3 regions of the Sphingobium cupriresistens LL01 genome follow, and region 2 is predicted to be linked to each of the others. Evidence: riboswitches for the same ligand, from Rfam matches in the RefSeq annotation. Region 2 holds a riboswitch; each other region holds the start of a gene.
What was found. Region 2 has a riboswitch for cobalamin ahead of V473_RS20555 (TonB-dependent receptor plug domain-containing protein). Riboswitches for the same ligand answer to the same signal wherever they lie in the genome.
Positions count from the first base shown of each region.

Region 1: another riboswitch for cobalamin. It lies ahead of V473_RS12765 (TonB-dependent receptor plug domain-containing protein); the one in region 2 lies ahead of V473_RS20555 (TonB-dependent receptor plug domain-containing protein).
Region 3: another riboswitch for cobalamin. It lies ahead of V473_RS17830 (CbtB domain-containing protein); the one in region 2 lies ahead of V473_RS20555 (TonB-dependent receptor plug domain-containing protein).

Region 1 is NZ_KQ130434.1:2,642,459-2,649,761, reverse strand. It holds gene V473_RS12775 (formate dehydrogenase subunit delta) at 1-92, shown strand, start outside; gene fdhD (formate dehydrogenase accessory sulfurtransferase FdhD) at 121-933, shown strand; cobalamin riboswitch at 1,003-1,216, shown strand; gene V473_RS12765 (TonB-dependent receptor plug domain-containing protein) at 1,382-3,229, shown strand; gene V473_RS12760 (ABC transporter substrate-binding protein) at 3,266-4,075, opposite strand; gene V473_RS12755 (FecCD family ABC transporter permease) at 4,159-5,157, shown strand; gene V473_RS12750 (ABC transporter ATP-binding protein) at 5,151-5,930, shown strand; gene V473_RS12745 (penicillin-binding protein activator) at 5,961-7,166, opposite strand; gene rsmI (16S rRNA (cytidine(1402)-2'-O)-methyltransferase) at 7,178-7,303, shown strand, end outside.
Region 2 is NZ_KQ130438.1:129,054-136,356, reverse strand. It holds gene V473_RS20560 (hypothetical protein) at 1-436, opposite strand, end outside; gene V473_RS20555 (TonB-dependent receptor plug domain-containing protein) at 463-2,403, opposite strand; cobalamin riboswitch at 2,552-2,742, opposite strand; gene V473_RS20550 (cobyrinic acid a,c-diamide synthase CobB) at 2,755-4,062, opposite strand; gene V473_RS20545 (GMC family oxidoreductase) at 4,168-5,775, opposite strand; gene V473_RS20540 (PQQ-dependent dehydrogenase, methanol/ethanol family) at 5,784-7,303, opposite strand, start outside.
Region 3 is NZ_KQ130436.1:270,201-277,503, reverse strand. It holds cobalamin riboswitch at 181-433, opposite strand; gene V473_RS23060 (histidine phosphatase family protein) at 395-1,093, opposite strand; adenosylcobalamin (AdoCbl) riboswitch at 1,118-1,202, shown strand; gene V473_RS17830 (CbtB domain-containing protein) at 1,251-1,478, shown strand; gene V473_RS17825 (CbtA family protein) at 1,488-2,210, shown strand; gene V473_RS24170 (hypothetical protein) at 2,223-2,387, opposite strand; gene V473_RS17820 (ketohydroxyglutarate aldolase) at 2,543-2,848, shown strand; gene V473_RS17815 (PepSY-associated TM helix domain-containing protein) at 2,845-4,353, shown strand; gene V473_RS17810 (DUF3325 family protein) at 4,350-4,670, shown strand; gene V473_RS17805 (ATP-binding protein) at 4,667-6,034, opposite strand; gene V473_RS17800 (response regulator) at 6,031-6,759, opposite strand; gene V473_RS17795 (efflux RND transporter periplasmic adaptor subunit) at 7,118-7,303, shown strand, end outside.

The DNA of each region.
Region 1 (7,303 bases), on a different contig from region 2:
TCGCGCGGATGGCGCGGGGTCGGGCGGCGCCTGATGTCGACGCGACGCAATTCAACGCGGTGGACGAGACGGGCCATTGCGACGCCGGTTGAGCGGCGCGCCGTCCACCGCTACGCCCTGATGATGGAAGACGCCGCCGCCAGCCCCCTGACATTCGATCGTCTGACCCCGGACGGCGGGACGCAGGAGATCGCCCGCGCGCTGGCGGAGGAAGTGCCGGTCGCGATCGAATTTAACGGCATCGGCTATGCGGTGCTGATGGCGACGCCGAGTGACATTGGCGATCTGGTGCTGGGCTTTGCGCTGGCCGAGCGGCTGATCGGGCCGGGCGATGCGGCGTTCGATGTCGACACGCATCGTACCGACCAGGGGATCGTGGCGCGCGCGACATTGCCGCAGGACCGCACCGAGGCCTTGCTGGAGCGAGTGCGGCATCGTGTGTCGGAGTCGTCGTGCGGCATGTGCGGGATCGAAAATCTGGAGCAGGCGATAAGGCCGCTGCCCAAGGTGACGGCGGTATCGCGGGCGGACCCCGCCGCCATCTTTCGCGCATTGGGGGGGCTGTGCGATCATCAGCCGTTGAACGCGGCGACCGGGGCCGCCCATGCCGCCGCCTGGGTCGGCGCGGATGGCGCGATCTTGTTGGTGCGGGAGGATGTCGGGCGGCATAATGCGTTCGACAAGCTGATCGGGGCGATGGCGCGCCAAGGAGACAGGGCACGGGCGGACTGGGACGGCGGTTTCGCGCTGCTGTCGTCGCGCTGTTCCTATGAACTGGTGGAGAAGGCGGTGCTGAGCCAGTGCCCGATGCTGGTCACCATTTCCGCGCCGACGCGATTGGCCGCGACTCGCGCGGAGGCGGCCGGCCTGCCGCTGGTCGTGCTGGCGCGGGGCGATGCGCTGTTGCTGCGCGGCCACAGGCTGTTGCCCTAAACCGGCGACGGCTTGGCATTGCATCCGCTTTCCCCTACAGCGCGCGGCGCAGGGGCGGCTTGGCTTCCCCTGCGAGATGATCGCGCCGGTGCCCCGTCAGGGGCTTAATCGGGAATGCGGTGCGGGCGTGCGAGCGCCCAATTCCGTGGCTGTCCCTGCAACTGTAAGCGGATAGTGCGATGCATATGGTCGAAAGACCGGCCACTGGACCGATGTCCGGGAAGGCTATGCATTCGTGCTGCGACCCGCGAGCCAGGAGACCTGCCGGCGCTTGGTCGCTCTTGCTTTGGTCCAGGGGATGGCCAGGGCACGGTGGTTTTTCCGTCGAGCGACGCCATGCGGCCGGGGCCGCATCGGGTTGTGGACGGGATATGGCGCCATCCCTTGCCTCTGCCTGACCGCGTTGCGGACGCCCCAGCCCAAGTCGCACAGGCGCCGGGGGGTATATATGCTGAAAACAGGTATTTCTCTGGTGGCGCTGATCGTAGCGACGCCGGTTCTGGCGCAGGATGACCAGATCGTCGTCACCGCCACGGGCGTCGCGCAGTCGCGCGACGAGGTCGGCCAGGCGATCACCGTGATCGACGCGGAGACGATCAAGACGCGCCAGGCGATCGATGTGGTCGACCTGCTGGCGACGACGCCGGGCGTGCGCTTCAACCGCAACGGATCGACCGGCGGGGTAACCGGCGTGTCGCTGCGCGGCGCGGAAACGACGCAGACTTTGGTGCTGATCGACGGGGTGAAGGTCAACGATCCCAGCGGCATCGGCGACGGTTATGATTTCGGGCCTTTGCTGACCGGCAATATCAAGCGGATCGAGATATTGCGCGGCTCCAACTCGGTAGTGCATGGCAGCCAGGCGATCGGCGGCGTGGTCAATGTGATGACCGGCGTGCCGGCTGAAGGGTTTGGCGCGAACGCATCGGTGGACTATGGCTATAGCGATACGCTGAACGCCAAGGCGGACGTGTCGGGCACCAGCGGCATCGCCGCGGGCGGGATCGGCGCGGCCTATTTCCGTACCGACGGCATTTCGTCGGCAGCCGGGGGCACGGAGCGCGACGGGACCGAGAATATCGCGGCCAACGCGCGGCTGACGCTGAATTTCACCGAGGCGCTGAGCCTGGACCTTCGTGGCTATTATATCCATGCGGACATCGACTATGACAGCTTCTTCGGCGCGCCTGCCGACAGCAGCGATGTGAGCAAGCTTGACCAATATGTCGGCTATGCGGGCCTCAACCTGGCGCTGCTGGATGGCAAGCTGACCAATCGCGCCGCCGTCACATATCTGCGCAACGACCGCGACTATTATTTCGTGCGCGGCACCGACCCAGACTATGGCTATTCGGGCACCAACCTGCGGTTCGAATATGAGGGCGTCTATGCGCCGGTCGAGCAGGCCAAGCTGCTGTTTGGCTATGAGCATGAACGGCCCGACTATGATTTCTTCGGCTTTGGCGACACGGCGAGCGCGAAGATCAATATCGACAGCGTCTATGCGCTGGCGATCGTCAAGCCCTTCGCAGGCCTGGCCGTCACCGGCGGCGTGCGCCATGACGACCATAGCCAGTTCGGCGGGGCGACGACCTTTGGCGCCAACGCCAACTATTCGCCCAATGGCGGCGCGACCAATGTGCGGCTGAGCTATGGCGAAGGATTCAAGGCGCCTTCGCTCTATCAGCTATATGACATCTATAGCGGCAATACAGCGCTGCGGCCGGAGCGGTCGAAAAGCTACGACATCGGGTTTGACCAGAGCCTAGATGGCGGGCGGGCGATGCTGTCGGTTACGGCGTTCCGCCGCGACACGCGCGACCAGATCAATTATGATTCCTCGCTGCCACCCTTTGGCGGTTATAATAATCTGGACCGCACCCGCGCCAAGGGCGTGGAAGCGTCGATCGCGCTGAAGCCGGTCGATGCGCTGACCGTCACCGGCAGCTACAGCTATGTCGATGCGCGGGATCGGTCGGCGGGGTCGGCCAACTATGGCAATCGCCTGGCCCGCCGCGCCGCCAATGCGGTGAGCGTGTCGGCCGACTATGTCTGGTCGTTCGGCCTGTCGACCGGCGCGACGGTCACGATGGTGGGCGACAGCTTCGACAATGCGGCCAATACGCGGCGGCTGGACGGCTATGCGCTGGCCGGGGTGCGGGCCTCGATGCCGCTGGGCGCGCATCTGGAAGTCTATGGTCGCATCGACAATCTGTTCGATGAGACGTACCAGACGGCCTATGGCTATGGCTCCTATGGCCGCGCTGCCTATGGCGGCGTGCGTGTTCGCTTCTGATCGACAGGCAAGGGGGCGGGCGTGATGCCTGCCCCTTCAGCGCGGCGCGTTCAGTCGCGCCATGATGGTGCGCGCCGCCTGCACATAGGCGGGGCCGCCGCACACGGTCCAGCTTTGCGGCAGGCTGATGCGCGGAACGGCGGCGAGCGCGGGGTGGTGCAGCATTTCGGTGCCCTGATCGACCACGCGGTCGGTGGCGCTTTCCACGATCAGCCATTCGGGGCGCGCGGCGACCATTTCCTCCAGCGGCACCTGCGCCAGCGGGGGCTTGCCGAGCTTTGCCGCCAGGTTGGTGAGGCCCATGCGGCGCATCAGATCGTCGATCAGCGTGCCGGTGCCGGTCATATAGCCGCGCCGCTGATAATAGGCCGCGACGCCGCTGTGTTTGGGGCGAGGAAGGGCGGCGAGGTCGCGGTTCATGGCCGCGATCAGTCTTTCACCGCGATCGACATGCCCGATGGCGCGCGCCACCTGGCGGATCTGGTCGAGGATCGCGGCATAGCTGTCGGCGCTGGCGAGGCCGAGCGTGCGCCACTGGCCCGGCGGCGCGCCCGCTACCGCATTCGGGCCGATCGGGAAACCCAGGATCAGGTCGGGGCGGATCGCCAGCACTTCCTCCGCGGGACGGCGCAGCGTGCGGAAACCGCGCGCTTTGATCGCCGCTGCGGAGAGTTCGGGATCGCGGGCGTTGCTGCTGAGCGCGGCGATCTGGGTCGGATCGGCGAGGGCCAGCAGATATTGGTCGGCGCAGACGTTGAGCGACACGATGCGGCGCGGGGCGGCCGATGCGGACGTGCCGGCAAGCACGAGCAGGGCGGTTGCCGCGATCATCAGGGGGCGGATCATGGAAGCGTGTTGAATCCAATAGCGGGACTTGATTCCGCCTTCGCAGGAACACGCGGCATTGCCAACCGCCAAGGCGCGCGCAAGTGACCGCGCGCCGCCATCATCCGTTGCTGATCCCCGGCTTGCTGCTGCTGGTCTTCGGCACCGCCTTCGGCTCCGTGCTGCTGGGCGCGGTGGCGATCAGTCCAGCGCGCGTCTGGGCTGTGCTGACCGGCGGCGGCGATGCGGTCGCCCGCACCATCATACTGGACCTGCGTTTGCCGCGGATGCTGCTGGGCTTGGTTGTCGGCGCGATGCTGGGGCTGGCGGGGGCAGCGTTGCAGGGTTATCTGCGTAATCCGCTGGCTGAGCCGTCGGTGCTGGGTGCGTCCAATGCGGCGGCGCTGGGGGCTGTCTGCGCGCTCTATTTCGGGCTGGCGCAGTTGCATCCGATGATATTGCCGCTGCTGGCGATATTGACCGGACTCGTCGCCATCCTGACCCTGTTCGCGCTGTCGGGCACGGTGGAAAGCCCACTGACGCTGATCCTGGCCGGCATCGCCGTGGCGACGCTGGCGGGGGCGGGGATCAGCCTGGCGCTCAACCTGTCGCCCAATCCCTTCGCTGCGATGGAAATCATGAGCTGGCTGATGGGGAGTCTGGAAAATCGCAGCTATGCCCATGTCTGGATCGCGCTGCCCTGCGTCGTCGTGGGCGCGGCGCTGCTGATTGCGGACGGGCGGACGCTCGATGCGCTGACCTTGGGCGAGGATGGCGCGCAGGCGCTGGGCGTCAACCTGTCGGTCGCGCGGTTGCGCATGATGCTGGGCGTGGCGATCGGCGTAGGCGGCGCGGTGGCGGTGTCGGGGGCGATCGGGTTCGTCGGGCTGATCGTGCCGCATCTGGTCCGACCGCTGACCGACCGGTCGCCATCGTCCGTTTTGGTCCCGTCCATGCTGGGCGGCGCAGCGCTGCTGACTCTGGCGGACATCGGGGTGCGGCTGATCCCGACCAATAATGAATTGAAGCTGGGGGTGGTGACCGCGCTGCTGGGCGTGCCCGTCTTCCTGGCGCATCTGATACGGGAGCGGCGGCTATGGTGACGATATCGGCGCAGGGGCTGACGGTGCGGCTGGGCCGCCACGCAGCGGTGCGGGATGTGGACGTGAGATTGGAGCCGGGGGCTTTGGTGGGCGTGATCGGTCCCAATGGTGCGGGCAAGTCCACGCTGATCCGCGCGCTGCTGGGGCTGGTCAAGCCGCAGGCGGGGCGGGTGCTGATCGACGGACAGAACGTGACGCGGCTCGACCGGCGGGCGATGGCGCGCGCCGTCGCCTATCTGCCGCAGGGCCAGACGCTGCACTGGCCGCTCAGCGTCGAGCGGCTGGTGGCGCTGGGGCGATTGCCGCATTTGGGGCCATTGTCCAGGATGTCGGCGGATGATGAAGCGGTGATCGAGGCGGCGATGGTCCGGGCCGATGTGCAGCATCTGAAGGGTCGGACCGCGACCGAATTGTCGGGTGGCGAACGCGCGCGGGTGCTGCTGGCGCGGGCGCTGGCGGTGGGCGCGCACGGGCTGATCGCGGACGAGCCGCTGGCCGCGCTCGATCCGGGGCATCAGATCGACGTCATGGACCTGCTGCGCGGCGAGGCGCGCGGCGGGGCGCTGGTGGTGACGGTGCTGCACGACCTCGGCATGGCGGCGCGTTATTGCGACCGGCTGCTGCTGATGGACGGCGGGGCGCTGGTGGCCGATGGCGCGCCGATGGACGTGCTGACGGCGGGTGCGCTGGCGCGGGTCTATGGCGTGACGGCGCGGATCGAGCGGGACGGGGACGTGCCGCTGATTGTGCCGATGGCGCGGGTTAACGAATAAGATATCCGTTCGAAGCGAACGGGGTCTGGATTACTCCCCAAACCCCCTTGGTGCAGGATCGGCGACGGTCACGGCACCAGCGCCGACTTCGCTGACTTCCAGCGCGCGTTCGGCGACGCCGGCGCGGTTGAAGCGGAAGGCGCCATCGATGCCGGAGAAACCGCCCGCGTCGCGCAGGCGCGCGGCGGGGAAGGGCGATCCGGGCTTCCAGTCCTGCGCGATGCGGACGGTCAGCAGCACCGAATCATAGCCCAGCGAGGACAGGCGAAAGGGGGATGCGCCATAGCGGGCGCGATATTTGGTCGCGAGTTGACGATAGAGCGTGTCGGAAACGCTGGCGAACCAGGCGCCGCGCAGCACCGGGCTGGCGGCCAGCGTGCCTTCCGTATTCCACAGTTCCGTACCGAGCAGGCGCGCGGTCGCGCCGCCATTTTTGCGCACGATCGGCGCGACCTGAAGCGCGACGCGGCCGCTGTCGGCGATCAGCAGCGCATCATAGCTGGATGACGCCTGCAATTTCTTGACCGCTGCCGTGATCGAGGCGGGGCTGCGGTCGAACGTCTGCATGGACACGACGGTGCCGCCAGCCTGCTCGACCGCGCGCAGCAGCGCATTGCCCGCCCGTTCGCCATAGGTGCCGCGGGGGATCAGCGCGCCGAAATGGCTCAGGCCTCTTTCGCGGGCGAAACCGACGACCCGTTCGATCGACTGGGTGGGATTGTAACCCATGATATAGACGCCGCCGCCCGCGACGCTGTTATCGTTGGAGAAGCTGATGACCGGGACATTGGCGCGCGCGGCGATAGGCCCGATCACACGGGCGTCCTCCGCCAGCAACGGTCCCAGGATCAGGCGGTTGCCATCGGCCAGCGCCCTGTTCACCGCCGCAGCCGCACCAAGCGCGGTGTCATAGGTGGTGATGCGAACCCTGTCGGTTTTGGTATCCATCAACGCCAGCGTAGTGGCGTTGGCGATCGATCGGCCGACGCCCGCATTGGGACCGCTCATCGGCACCAGCAGCGCGACGCGATGGCGCATGGCGTCGGTCGGCAGGCCCTGCACCACTTCCGGGCCGGTCGGCTGGACCGGGCCGGTGGGCGGCGCGGGGGCCGGCCCCTTGGGCACGATCGACTGACAGGCGGCCAGGAACAGCGCCGCCCCCATGAAGGCGCAGCGCGCGCCGCGCTTCATGGCAGCGAACACATTTGCTTGCCGGGGGGCATCCGTCTCTGTCATCTGGCGTCCTTATGGAAACTCGAACTTCTGGGCTAGAGCCTGGGCTTTATATCGTGGCTGGGCCGATCGGCAACCTTGGTGACCTTACGCCGCGCGGGGCTGAAGTCCTGCGGCTGGCCGATGTGGTCGCCGTGGAA
Region 2 (7,303 bases):
CCATTACATCCGGCGCGAAGGCCGCCCAGCCGGAATCGAGCGCCCACGCGCCCGCCAGGACGGCCATCTTGAACGTAGCGAACGCTGCCCCATAGGCCACGACCAGCCGCACCGCCGGATGCGCGTGCGGCAACAGGCGCGCCGCACCATCCGCGCCGAGCAGCGACGCGATCGCCGCCAGCGCCATGGTCCCGGCCCAGACGCCATTCTCCACAGTCGTTTCATAGCCCAGCAGGCAATAGCCCACCCCCTGCGACACCGCCCAGGCCGCGAGCATCAGGATGATGCCGTCCTGCCGGCGGACATGCAACGCGGCCAGGGCGGCCAGGGCGGGGAAAGGCGTGGCGCAGGCCAGCGCCAGAGTGGTTATGGTGCTGGCCAGCGTCATCAATCCGATCCAGAGATGGCGGGCGGCGGCAGGGGGCAGGCTGTCCATGGTCATACGCTCCTTGTCAGGGGGGATCAGAACCGCGCCCGCAGGCCAGCATGAATGCTGCGGCCCAATTGACCGTAGCGCCGCGCGGTTTCATAATATTCGTCGAACAGATTTTCGACCCGGCCGAATAGCGTCAGCTTGCCCATGACCGGCATTTCGGCACGCAAATCCACCAGCGTGTAGGCCGCGTTGACCAGTGGCGCGACCGTGGCGCTGGTGCGCGCGGTGTCGAGCGCCTTGCCCGACCAGCGCATTGCCACGGTGGTGCTCAGGCCGAACGCCCAGTCGTACCGCGCTGTCGCATTGGCCGCATGGCGCGGTCGCCGCGCCAGTTGGTTGCCATAGTTCAGGCCCGGCGACCGATCCTCCGCGGACACCCAGCTATAATTGCCGTCGATCGTCAGCCGACCGACATGGGCGACGCCGGCCAGTTCCAGCCCGTGCGCCTCGCTGCGCTGGACATTGGCATAATAGCCAAAGCGCGGCGTTGTCGTGCCCGGCGCATAGCAGAGCGGCGGCCGGTTGGTCGTCGGACAGCCATTATAGGTGATGAGATTGTCGGTGCTGCGATCGAACCAGGTCGCCGACAGGATCAGCGCATGGTCGAACAGATGCTGTTCGATGCCGGCGTCCCAGCCATGGGCCTTTTCGGGGACCAGGGCGGTGTTCCCATAATCGCTGTAGAGCTGGTAGAGCGTCGGCGCCTTGAAGCCCTCGCCATAGCTCGCCCGCAGGATCGTGCGGTCCTTGACCAGCGCCCAGGCCGCGCCCGCGCCGAAGACCGTGTTGCCGCCAAAGGTCGAATGATGATCGTAGCGCACTCCGCCATTGACGGTCAGGCCGGCCAGCGGCTCGACGCTCAGTTGGGCATAGAGGCTGTCGATATCGGCAGACCCGCGGGTCGTGGCGTAGGCAGCCAAACTATCGGAAGGCGAAGCCGTGCGCATCCGCTGCTCCTCGCGCTCCGCGCCGAAGGTCGCGGTCCAGCCCTGCGCGATGGTGAGCACGCCCTGATATTCGTAGCGCTTCGTCTCGCCTCTGGCGGTGAAACTGGTCTGGCGCAGTTTGCGGGCGGGATTGACGTTGTCGCGCAGCGTCTCGCTGCGGCTGAAGGACAGGCGATTGCGCAGCGCGCCGCCGAACAGATCGGCGTTGAGGCCGGCGTAGCCGATCCATTCCTCGACTTCCGAATATTCGGGGCTGTCGGGAATGGCGCCGGCGCTGTCGATATCCGTGCGCCCCTTGGCATAATAGCCGCGCATATCGATCGACACGCCCGGCGCCAGCGCGACGCCCAGACGCCCGTTGAGCGTGCCGTTGGTGTAGCCGTCCTTCTCCTTGGCGCCAAAGCGCGGGCTGATCGCCGAGATGCCCTCCGTCGTGAAGCGGCTGCCCGCGACCTGCCAGTCGATCGCGCCCTGTCGTCCGCCCAGCGCAGCGCGGGCGCTGACGGTATCGCGCGATCCCGCCTCGATATCGAAGCTGCCTTCGATCGGGCGTTCGGCCCGTGCGGTGACGATGTTCACCACGCCACCAATCGCCTGGCTGCCCCAGAGGATCGACTGTGGACCGCGCAATATCTCGATCCGGTCGGTATCGCCGGTCATCAGCGTCGCGAAATTATAGCCGCCGCCGGTCGAGGACGGATCGGCCAACTTCACGCCGTCGATGACCAGCACGGTCTGGTCGGCCTCCGCGCCGCGAATGCGGATCGAGGTCGCCGTGCCATAGCCGCCATTGCGGGTGAAGCTGACGCCCGGCGTGCGGATCAGCAGGTCGGACACCGCCAGCGCCTGTGCGGCGTCGATCGCCGGCTTGTCGATGATGGTGATGCTCGACGCCACCTGTTCAATCGCCTGCGGCTGGCGCAGCGCGGTCACGATCACATCGCCCGCATCATCGGCCCAGGCCGGCGTGGACAGGCCCGCTAGAATGAAAAGGCCGCTCTTTGAAATCCAATGCATCATAATCCCCCAGTCGTTGACAGGACCGGGCGGACGCGACGCGGTGGCGATGCAGGGCGCACGCGCACGACATCGCCACCGTGCGAACCCGCACGGTCAGCTTGTCGTTGCGCGAGGATATCCTCGTTCGACCGGCACACCCTGTCCGGACGAAGAACGACCGCGACAGGCAGGTCTCCTGGCTTGCGGGTCAATGCCGTATTCGAAGCGCCTTCTCGGAATCATCGATTCCAATGGCCTGTGCCTCGATGGCTCGCCGCTCACAGTTGCAGGGGCAGCCGGGGTCTTGAACCCCGTTCCCTTTTGATCCCCTTGCGGGGAACCTGACGCAGATGCGGCCCTAATCGAGTTGGATCAGGCGATCAAGTGGAAGAAGCCGCCGGTCACATGACCCGCGCGGTGCCCGGCCGGGGAAAGCGCCTGCCCCTCCGCATCGGCCATGTCGGCCAGCGGTTCGCCTTCGCTGGCGGTGATGCTGGCATAATGGAATTCATGGCCCAGCAATAGCTGGCCGACAGAGGCGAAGCTGGCGCCCTGCCGCAGCCGCGCGCGGCGATAGCCCAATGTCCTGCGCCGGCGCGCGAAGCTGGTGTCCATCGGCAACAGGCCCGCCATCGGGTGGACGACGCCGTCGCCATCCTCCAGCGTGCGACCCAGCACCATATAGCCGCCACATTCGCCATGCACCGGCCGGCTCCGCGCAAAGGCGCGCAGGCCGTTCAGGAACTGGCCATTGGCCGCGATCCGCGCGGCATGGAGTTCGGGATAGCCGCCGGGCAGCCAGCAGGCGTCGCAGTCGGCGGGCGGCGGCTCGTCCGCCAGCGGAGAAAAGAAGCGCAGCTCCGCACCGGCCGACCGCCACCAATGTACGATATGGGGATAGAAAAAGCTGAAGGCGGCGTCCCTGGCGACGGCGATCCGCTGCCCCGGCGGCCGGATGCCGGGCGGTTGCGCCGGCACGTCTGTCGTAGCGCCGGCCGCCGCCTGGATCGCATCCAGATCGCATTGCGCCGTCACCCGCGCTGCGATCGCGTCGATTCGCCGTTCCAGTTCCTCCGTCTCGCCAGCCTGCACCAGCCCCAGATGGCGGGACGGCATGGCCAGCTCCTCCTCCGTTGCGATGGCGCCCAGCAGCGGCAGGCCGATACGCGCGAACCCATCCTCTATCATGCGGAGATGGCGCGTGCTGGCCACCTTGTTGGCGATCACCCCGGCGATGGCCGGCGCGCCGGGAAAGGTCGCGCAGCCATGCGCCACCGCCGCCGCCGTCTGCGCCGCTGCGCGGGCATCGACGACCAGCAGCATCGGCCAGCCCAACAGCCGCGCCACATCGGCCGACGCGCCCGAACGACCCGGCGACCGTGCGCCGTCATAAAGGCCCATCGCGCCTTCCGCGACGACGAGTTGGACAGTTGTAGCGACGTGCGCCGCCAGCCCCTGCAGCATGGTCGGCGCCATGGCGAAGCCGTCCAGATTGACCGAGGGCCGGCCAGTCGCGGCTTCGTGAAAGGCCGGGTCGATATAGTCGGGTCCGCATTTGGCGCCCTGCACGCTCAGGCCGCGATCGGTGAAGGCGCGTTGCAGGCCGATCGTCACCATCGTCTTGCCCGCGCCCGACGCCGGGGCGCCGATCACCAATCCCGCGCCCAGTCGCGGCGTCACGACGTGCGCCATACCGGCAAGGGGGCGATGGCATCCACGAGGAGGGCGGCGCGATTCGGTGTCATGTCCGCCTTGTGGCAAAGCAGGCCCCGCGCCGCCAGCGCCTCAATGGCGGCGGAGGCGCCTCAGCAGATGATCCGCACCCTTGTCGCCGATCATGATCGCGGTGGCGTTGGTATTGCCAGCGGGAAGGCTGGGCATGACCGAGGCGTCGGCGACCCACAGCCCCTCGACGCCGATGACGGCCAGATCGGCATCGACCACCGCCAACGCATCGTCGCGCATGCCCATCCTGGCCGTGCCGACCGGATGATAGAGCGGGATCGACGCCATCCGCACATAGTCCCGCAACTGATCGGGATCGGTCAGTGCCGCGCCGGGGCGTAGCTCCCCCCTTATATGTGTCGCAATCGGTGTCTCATGCAGGATGCCGCGGGCGATGCCGATGCCCTCGACGATCTGGTCGATATCATCCTCGCTGCCCAGTTGCCGATGCTCGATTTTCGGCGGCGCGAAGGGATCGGCGGAGCGGAGACTGATCCGCCCCCGATGGCTGGGCCGCATCAGCCCGACCAGGGTGGATACGGACGGCGTCTTGCGCAGCATCAACCGGCCCTGTTCATCGAAATCGAATGCGAAGGCGGCGAAGCTGATCTGGAGATTGGGCGCGGGCAATTCCGGCCGGCTCTTCACGAAAGCCTGCGCATGGCCGATCGCAGTTGTCAGCGCGCCACGCCGCGACAGCGCATAGCGCAGCAGCTGCCATGCCCCGCGCAAGCCCCGCGCGTCGCTGTTGAGCGTTCGCGCATCGACTTCGTTGACGACATGGGTGCCGACATGATCCTGAAGGTTGCCACCAACGCCGGGGCGATCGCACACCAATTCTATCCCATGGGCGCGCAGATGATCGGCCGGGCCGATACCGGACAGCATCAGCAGGCGCGGCGTGTTCATCGCGCCCGCGCTCAGCACCACGCCATGACGGGCGCGCAGCGTCTTTTCGACGCCGTCCTGCCAATAGATGATACCGACTGCGCGTCCTGCCTGGATCAGGATGCGCAGCAATTGCGCGTCCAACATTATGGTCGGCGCCTTGCCGCCGCGCCGCTCGTGCAGATAGCCGCGCGCCGCCGAACAGCGCGTGCCGCCTCGCTGCGATACCTGCACATAATCGACGCCCTCGGCATGTTCGCCATTCAGGTCCGCTGATCGGGGGATGCCCGCCGCCTGCGCCGCCGCAATCCACTGGTCGGTGATCGGATAGCGCGCGCGCCCTTCGGACACCGCGATCGGACCGCCGGTGCCGCGCCACTGGTCGGCGCCGCGCTCATTATCCTCCATGCGCCGGAAATAGGGCAGGACCGACTCATAATCCCATCCCGCCGCACCCTGCCGTGCCCATTCGTCATAGTCCCAGCGATGGCCGCGGATGAACATCATGCCATTGAGCGCGCTGCCGCCGCCCAGCATCTTGCCCGCCGGCCAGATGTCGGCCCGGCCACCCAGCGACGGGTCCGGCTCGACCTGATGGCACCAGTCATAAGCCGGATTCTGCACGATCGCGCTGGTCAGCGCCGGGACGCGCGATCGCATATGCCGATCGGTCTTGCCCGCTTCGACCAGGGTGACGGCAAAACCCGCTTCGGCCAGCCGCCCGGTCATCGCGGACCCGGCCGAACCGCCGCCCACAACGATGATGTCGGTGTCTTCCATGGTCGTTCCTAGAAATTGGACATGATGGCGGCGCTGGGCGCGTCAAGCGGCTTGCCCGCCGCCTTCAATTTCAGTTCCCGCTCCCGCAGCGGCCCCTGCTCGGCGATCAGCCAGGCGTGGATGGCGTCTGCATCCTCGACGCTTAGCAAATCGTCCCAGCGCGGCATCCCGCCCGGCAGCAGCAGGCCGTCGCGGACGATCTGGTTGAACATGTCATGCGTGCCAGGCTGCATCCGCCGCAAATCGGGCGCGGTGGAGCGCAACTGGTTGCTGTGGCAAATGGCGCAATTCTGGAAGAACAGTCCCTGCCCCTTGGCGATCATCGCAGGCGTGACGCCAGCCTTTTGCGCGGGCGGCGCAGAGGCGACTTCCGGTGGCGGCAACGCCGTCGGCGGCGGCACCGGGCCGCCATCCAGCTTGAAAACCAGGATGCGGTTGGCGTTGCCGTTGCGATAGGCGGCGGAATAGCGCGGTACATAGCCCCAGCCGCCGCCGCCGAAGCCAGCCGCGACCGCTATATATTGCACGCCCTTCACGCGATAGGTCATGGGCGCGGCCATGATGGACGTGCCGGTATCGATTTCCCTGATCAGCTTGCCAGTGTCGGCGTCGCGGACGACCAGCTTGCCGCCGATCGTGCCATGGACGATCAGGCCCGACTCAGTGGACAGCATCCCCATCCGGTCCTGCCAGCCCTCGGTCGGGACCGCCCAGCGCGCCTTGCCGGTCAGCGGATCGATGGCGCGCAACTCGCTGCTATAGGGCTTGTCCTTCACCCACTGCATTTCGGGCAGCTTTTCAACCTGCTCGCGGATCGCGGGCGGCAGGGTGGGAAGCACCGCCTCCAGTTGCGGCGTGAAGATGAGGGTCGTCTGGACGTTGAGCGCCCTGGGCCGTCGCGCTTCCGCCGGCGTGCCGGGGGGCACGGTGAACATCAGGTTCCCCATGTCCAGCACAGAGGCATAATAGCTTTTGCGCTCCGCATCATAGGCGGCGGGATACCAGTTGCGCGCGCCCGCCGAGGACGGGAAGATGATGCGCGGACCGTTCCAGAAATCGGTGCGGTCCGGCGTCATCTGCGGCACGCCATCCTTGTCGAATCCCTTGGTCCAGTTGGTCCGCACCAGCGGATTGACGCGCAGCGGCTTGCCGGTTTCGCGATCCAGCACGAACAGATAGCCGTTTTTGGGCGAATGGAGGATGACCGGGCGGACCTTGCCGTCCACCTCCATGTCGGTCAGCACCATCGGCTGGGTGGCGGTAAAGTCCCAGCTGTCGCCGGGCGTTTCCTGATAATGCCATTTCACCGCCCCGCTCTTGGCATCCAGCGCGACGATCGAGGAGAGATAGAGGTTCGCGCCGCCCTTGGGCGATCGGGTCGCGATCGAATAGGGGCCGCCATTGCCGACGCCGATATAGACGGTGCCGAACTTGGGATCATAGTTGATCGCGTCCCACACGGTGCCGCCACCGCCAATATCCCAGCGGCTATTGGCGTCCCAGGTCTTGAGCGCGACATCGAGCGCCT
Region 3 (7,303 bases), on a different contig from region 2:
CTACCCCCGCTGCACCTGAGCGATATCTCGGCGGGGGCGTGCCGGACGCGAACGAACGGCCGATGCACGGCGACGAGCAGGCGCATGGAGCCCGTCAGCGCGCACCGATGCGGCCCCAGCCACATGGGTTCGTCGCTCAGACGGCGTTCACCGTGCCCCGGCCATCCCCTGGACCAAAGCAAGAGCGACCAGACGCCGGCAGGTCTCCTGGCTCGCGGGTCATTGCTTGATGCACGCCTTCCCAGGCCTCGCAGGATTTAGCGTCCGGCCCAGTGGCTGCTCCCCTGGAAAGGGAGCGATGTGCATCGCGCTCGCCGCTTACAGTTGCAGGGACAGCTGCGGATTTGGATGAGCGCCCTTGTCGAGGGACTGCCACCCGCACCGCCTTCCCATTTTAATCCCCTTGCGGGGAACCGGCGCGATCAGTCATCGAAGGGGGCTTGCGGCTCCCCGGATGCGGTCGGCGATACCGGCTGCCGGGGCCGTCCGCAAGCCCTGAGTGCGGTGCGATCGCCTGAAGCCGCCAGATGCGGTTGAAGGACAGGCGAACGGTCGATAGCGGCGCAATGTCGATGGCAGGCGTCGTCACGAGCGGAAAGCCGAGCGCGTGCGCCAGCGCGGCGCGGATCGTCATAGCATGGCTGATGGCGCAGATGCATCCGGGCGACTGCGCGATTCCGTCCAGCCAGCCGCCAACTCGCTGTCGCACCGCTTCCATGGTCTCACCATCCGCGGTGCCCTGCGTCGGATCGGCGATCCAGTCGGACAGGGCGGCCGGTTCGGCGGCGAAAAGGTCGGCAAACGACCGGCCCGACCAGCGCCCGGCATCCATGTCCACCAGCGCGACCTCGACCGAGGCGTCCAGCCCCATCGCCTGGGCAGTCTGCGCGGCGGCGCGGGACGGGCTGCAAAGGACATGGTTGTCGAAACCCGGCGGCAGGCGGCAGGCGGCGGCATCATGCGCGCCGCGTGCGTCCAGGCCCTCGTCCAGCGCCGGGAAGCCGCCGACCCGGCTGGACGGCGTGGACGCCGCGCATAGGAGAAGGAGGGATGTGGACAGCGGAACCTCCAAGACATGTTGACGTCGCGCCATCGCGCACCCTAAACAGCGCGGGCATCAGGAAGAAGAAGCCGGTGAGATTCCGGCGCGGTCGCGCCACTGTTATCGACGTACAAGGTCGAGAGCCAGACCTTCTTCCTGAACGAACAATCTCTCGCGGGACGCGCAATCCCTTATAGGAGTCTGGGTTATGTCAACGACTGCCGCACTGTTCGACGACCATTTCATTCCCGTCCAGGGCGGTTCCGCCATCCCGATCGAGGACATCGCACCATGGGCCGTGTTCGGCACACTGATTGCGCTTATTTTCCTTTATTTCGTCAGCACCGAACAGGGCGCCGTCGCCTTGTTCGACGGCATGTATGTGCATGAATATGTGCATGACGGCCGCCATCTTCTCGGCTTTCCCTGCCACTGATCCCAGGCGATGACCAAGAGTCTGTTGTGGCGCGGAATGCTGGCCGGCATTCTGGCGGCCCTCGTCGCGACGATGTTCGCACGCGCGATCGCGGAGCCGCAGATCGATCTCGCCATTGACTATGAGAGCGCACATGTAGTGCATCATATGGACATGCCTTCGGATGGGGAGCAAGCGGAACTGGTAAGCCGGGCGACGCAGAAGGGCGCGGGTCTGCTGACCGCGCTGGCGCTCTACGGCGCGGCGGTCGGCGGGATTTTCGCGCTCATATTCGCCTATGGTTATGGACGCTTTGGCCGCTTCGGTCCACGCAGCTTCGCTCTGTTGCTCAGCGGAATCGCCATCTTCCTGGTGGTCATCGTGCCGGGAATCAAATATCCGCAGACGCCGCCGGCCGTGGGCAAGCATGAAACGGTGGGTCTTCGCACCGCCGCCTATTTCGCAATGATCGCCTTGTCGGTGGGCGGGGCGGTGATCGCTGCCAAGATCAGAAGCGTGCTGGCCCTATCCCGTCCGGGCATCGATGCGACGTTGATTGCGGTGGGAGCCTATGGCGCGATGGTCGTGCTGGGCCAGTATCTGCTGCCCAGCGTCGATGAAGTGCCGGCTGATTTCCCGGCGACCCTGCTGTGGAACTTCCGTTTGGCCTCGATCGCGACCCAATTGCTGTTGTGGGCGACAATCGGAATCGTCTTTGGCCTGGCGGCGGAACGGGTGATGGCGCGCCCATAGCTCTGGGAATATCTATGTCGCCAGCATCTGCACGATCATGCTGTCGCAATGGCGGTCGATCGTGCCGATCGGGCAGGATGCGCTGCTGTCGCGCGCCGACAGCGAAAGGTTGCTGACGGCGCGGCGCATGATCGAGGATCGCTGGCGGAGACGCTGACGCTGGACGGCATCGCGCATCGAAGCGCGAAAATCTGGTCGCGCAGGCCCAAATTGGGCGGGGCGCCGGGGACGCCTTTGCGTTGTGGAAAATTATGCGCGTAAGCTGCTAATGCGATTGACTTGCATGATGCGCGTCGGATAATCCGGTCATCGTTTTGACGAGGAGTGTTCCGATGGCCCCGCCCATCCATTATCGGGCGAGCCGCTGGCGATACCGCGCCAATGTCGCTTTGCGCACCATCGCCGGGACGGTCGGCGCCTATGGCGTGGCGGCCTTGGGCGCCGCAGCGCTGGCGCGCACCCTGCCGATGGCTCGGGTGGAGGCGGTGACCTTTGCCACCATGATCGCCTATCTGATCGCGCCTGGCGTCTCCATCTGGGCCTTTCTGGCGCGGGGGCCGTGGCGCGCGGTCGCGGGCGTGGTGCTGGCGGCGTTGGCGCTGGGCGGCGTGGCCTGGATCGCAGGGCAACCGGCATGAGCGGGACGAGCGCCATGGTGCGCGATGGAGCGCGGCAGGCCATGGCCTGGCTGCATGGCTGGACCGGGCTGCTACTTGGCCACATCCTCTTCATCATCTGCCTGGCCGGGACGCTGGCCGTGTTCAAGCCGGAGATCAGCCGCTGGATGCGCCCGGAAATCAGCGGACAGGCCGATCCGGTCCGCGCGATCACGGCCGCGACCGAGTGGCTGTCGACCAATACGACCGGATCGGCAGGCTGGTATCTGTCCGCACCCGACGGCCGGTCGAACGTGGTCAATGCCAATTATGACAGCGGCGGCGCCTATATGAGCCGGGCGCTCGATCCGGTGAGCGGCGCGCCGGTGGCGCGCGACACGCTGGGCGGGGAATTTTTCTACCGCCTGCATTTCGAGCTGGAACTGCCCTATCCCTGGGGACGGTTGCTGGCGTCGCTGGCGGCGATGCTGATGCTGGTGGCGATCATCACGGGCATCATCGCGCATAAGCGCTTTTTCAAGGACATCTTCACCTTCCGCCCCGGCAAGGGCCAAAGATCATGGCTGGACGGGCATAATGCGCTGGGCGTGCTCTCCCTGCCCTTTCATATCATGATCACCTTTACCGGGCTGCTGACGCTGGCGTCGCTCAACATGCCCTGGGGGATTGCGGCCGGCTATGGCGCGGATGTGGCGACGCTTTACAGTGACCTGACCCCCGGCACGGTCAGCCGGGAAGCGAGCGGGACCAAGGCGCCGCTGGCCCCGGTCGGGCCGATGCTGGCGCAGGCGCAGCGCTATTTTGGCGGTGTGCCGGTGGATCGGGTCTATATCTTCAACCCCGGCGATGCCGCCGCGGTGGTGACCATCTATCCGGTCGAGGTGGGCGCGATCGGCACTCTGCCCGCAGAGATCAGCTTCGACGGCGCGACCGGCAAGGTGCTGAAAGCCTGGACGGAAAAGCGGGCGGGCGTGCGCGCCTATCAGACCATCTACGGCCTGCACATGGCCCATTTTGCCCCGCTGCTAACGCGCTGGCTCTATTTTCTGGGCGGCGCCATGCTGACCTTGGCGATCGCGAGCGGCATGGTCTTGTGGATCGTCAAGCGACGGGAACGCGCGCCCTTGTCGATCGGCAACCGGCTGCTGGAGCGGTTGAACGTCGGTGCCCTTGTGGGCGTGCCGATCGGCATGGCGGCCTTCCTGATCGCCAATCGGCTGTTGCCGCTGGGCCTGGCGGAACGCGCGCAGCAGGAGGTTGCAGTCGCGCTGTGGAGCGCGGGCGCGGCGCTGCTGCTGGGGCTGGTCCTGCCACCTGCGCTGGGCTGGCCACTCCTGCTGGGACTGCTGGCGCTGCTATGCGCGCTCGCCGCTGCGCTGGGACCGATCTGGGCGGGGGATGTGATGATCCTGTCGGGCAATATGCTGCTGACCGCGACTGCGGTCGCGCTGGGCCTGCTGGTCTGGAAGCAATTGCGCCGCCGCAGCGCGCCGACCCCGGTTCGCCGCCGGATGGCGCCGGCATGACGCTCACCATCGGTCTGCTTTACCTTGCTTTGTTCGCGCTGGCGGGGCGGATGCAGCGACATCGGCCGGTTCTGCTCACTACATGGCAGCGGCGTCCCTTTGTCGGTCATCTGGAATTGGCCGGGTGGACGCTGCTGGGCCTGTCGCTGCTCAGCCTGATGTTGTGGGCCGATGTCGGCATGGCGCTGATCGCCTGGATCGGGCTGTTGCCGCTGCTGGGCGGCGTGGTGGTGCTGGGCATGACCTACCGTCCGGCGGTGGCGCGGGCGGGCGTGCCGGTTGCGGCCGTCATGTTGGTTGCCGGATTGCTGGTTTAGGCCTTGATGTCGATGGTGGCGATCAGGCCGCCATCATCGGCATTGCGCAGGCGCACCGATGCTTCGAAACTCATCGCCAGCGAGCGGCAGATGGTCAGGCCGATGCCGGTGCCATGACGCCCGCCCGGCTGGCTGCTGGCGCCGCGGGTGAAGGGTTCGAACATCTGGTCGAGCTGGTCGACCGGGATGCCGGGGCCATGATCGCGCACATGGATCATCAGCCTGCCGCCCGATCGCGCGCAGCTAATCTCTGCGCTGCCACCATAGCGCACGGCATTGTCGATCAGATTGGCGATACAGCGGGTCAGCGCATTGGGCTTTACCCGCACCGTGCCGCCGCACCCGCTGAGGAACCGGACGGGCGCGCCCAGTTCCTCGGCATCCTCCGCCATGCTGGTCAGCAGCGAATCGATGTCGAGCGCCGACCATTCCTCGCGCGCCTCGATACTGCTGGCGAGGTCCAACCCCTCGCGCACCAGCGTCTGCATCGCCTGATGATCCTGGAGCAGGCGCGCGCGCAATTCCTCATTTTCGACCAGTTCCAGGCGTAGCCGCAAGCGGGTCAGCGGCGTCTGGAGATCATGGCTGATCGCGGCGAGCAATTGCGTCCGTTCGGCAAAGCCCGCCCGCGCGCGACGCTGCATCAGGTTGAAAGTGGACAGGGCGGCGCGCACCTCCTCCGGCCCGCGTTCGGGAATTTCCTCCGGGTCGAGCGACACGGAAAAGGCCTCCGCCGCCTGTTCCAGCCGCCGCAACGGCGTAGCCACGATGCGGGCGACGAGGATGCCCAGACCCGCCGAGGCCGCGACGATGACGATCAGGTAAAGCGGATTGAAGATGGTGCTGGGCGGTTTGGCGATGCGCGGGAAGCTGAGCGCGATCGCCCGGCGCTGGCCGGTTCCATCGGTATAGCGCACCACCCAACAGTCCGGGCGTGGCGCGTCGATCAGCCCGGCGACCAGTTCTTTCGACCTGTAGCGGTCGGGGAAGCAAAGGCCGACCGGCACCTGTCCCGCTTCGGGCTGCGATTGCGGACCAAGGCGCGCGCGCAGAAGCGATTGGAGATCGGCGTCCGGGTCGTTCAGACTGATGCCTTCGGGCGCAGGCGCCGCGCCGATGATGCTGTGCGTCGCCATCATCTTTTCGATGCGCCGGGGGTCGCGGCGGAAACGATCGGCGACGTCGATGGCGCTGGCAAGAACGCGCTGGCGGCGCACCCGTTCGAAATCGTGGCGGCGCGTCTGTTCCGCCACCAGCAGCGCGACAATCGCGGCGACCGACATGCCGAGCGTCAGGATCAGGAAAATCTGCCCCGCCATCGACCGGAAGAAGGCGCGGGCGCGGCCGGCGATCCCGCGGATCATGAATGATCGACTGAACAGGCCAGGACATAGCCTTCGCCACGTACCGTCAGGATCAGATCCTCGCCGCCCGGCAGGCTCGACAGCTTGTGCCGCAGACGACTGATCTGAAGGTCGATCGAGCGATCGAAGGCGGCGGTGGCGCGGCGTTCGGGCAGCAATGTCTCCCGGTCCAGCACGACATTGGGTTCGTCAATGAAACGGCTGAGCAGTCGAAATTCGGCCGACGACAGCATCACCAGCCGATCGTCGGGCGCGACCAGACGGCGTTGCACCAGATCGACGCGCCAGGGACCGATATGCGCGTAGCGCATCGCACCGGTGCGCGCGGCCGGCCCGTTGCGCGCGCGGCGCAGCAAGTTGCGGATGCGCACCAGCAGTTCGCGCGGCTCGAACGGTTTGGTCAGATAATCGTCCGCGCCCAGTTCCAGCCCCAGCACCCGGTCGATCGCGCTACCGCGCGCCGTCACCATGATGATCTGCACGTCCGATCCCTCCGCCCGCAATTCACGGCACAGCGACAGTCCGTCGCCATCGGGCAGGTTGAGGTCGAGCACGATCAGATCGACCGCCTCGTCCCGCAATGTCTGACGCAGGTCGGCCAGATTGGCGGCGGCCAGCAGGCGGTAATTTTCCTGCCGCAACTGGCCGACGATCAGGTCGCGGATATCCGCGTCGTCATCGGCCACCAGCACTGTGGCGGGAGGGAAGGATGCAGCATCGGCCATGGCCCGTCCTAGCGCGCGGCGCATTAAAAGTCTGCGCTTCTTGTTGGCCGATACAGGCCGATACAAAGCGATACGAACATGCGCGGTCATGCAACGCATCGCCGCATTTCGAAAAACAGTCACTCTACCATGAGACGGGCAAAGCCGCGAAGAGGGCCAGGTCGGCTCCCCTGCCGACGCCAACGGAGTCCTTGCGATGCCTATACCCGCCATCCTGGCTGGAAACCCGGTGCACGGCCCGAATCGGTCGCGCACGCCCCTCCCCCCTCCCCCTCGTGCGCCCGGTCCGGTCTTATTCGTGCATCGGCGGGCATCGCAGGGGCCTGTGCGGCACAGTTTCAAGGATAAGCGCCACACCATGCTCCTTTCCGCCACCTTGCGCAGCCTTCGGGTCGCGCCAATCGCTCTTGGCCTGTCGCTTGCGGCATGTGGACAGCAAAAGCCGCCGCAAAAGGGGCCGGTGGAAGTGGGCGTGGTCACGCTGAGCACGCAGGACGCCACCGTGTCCAGCGAACTGCCCGGCCGCACCGTATCGACCATGATG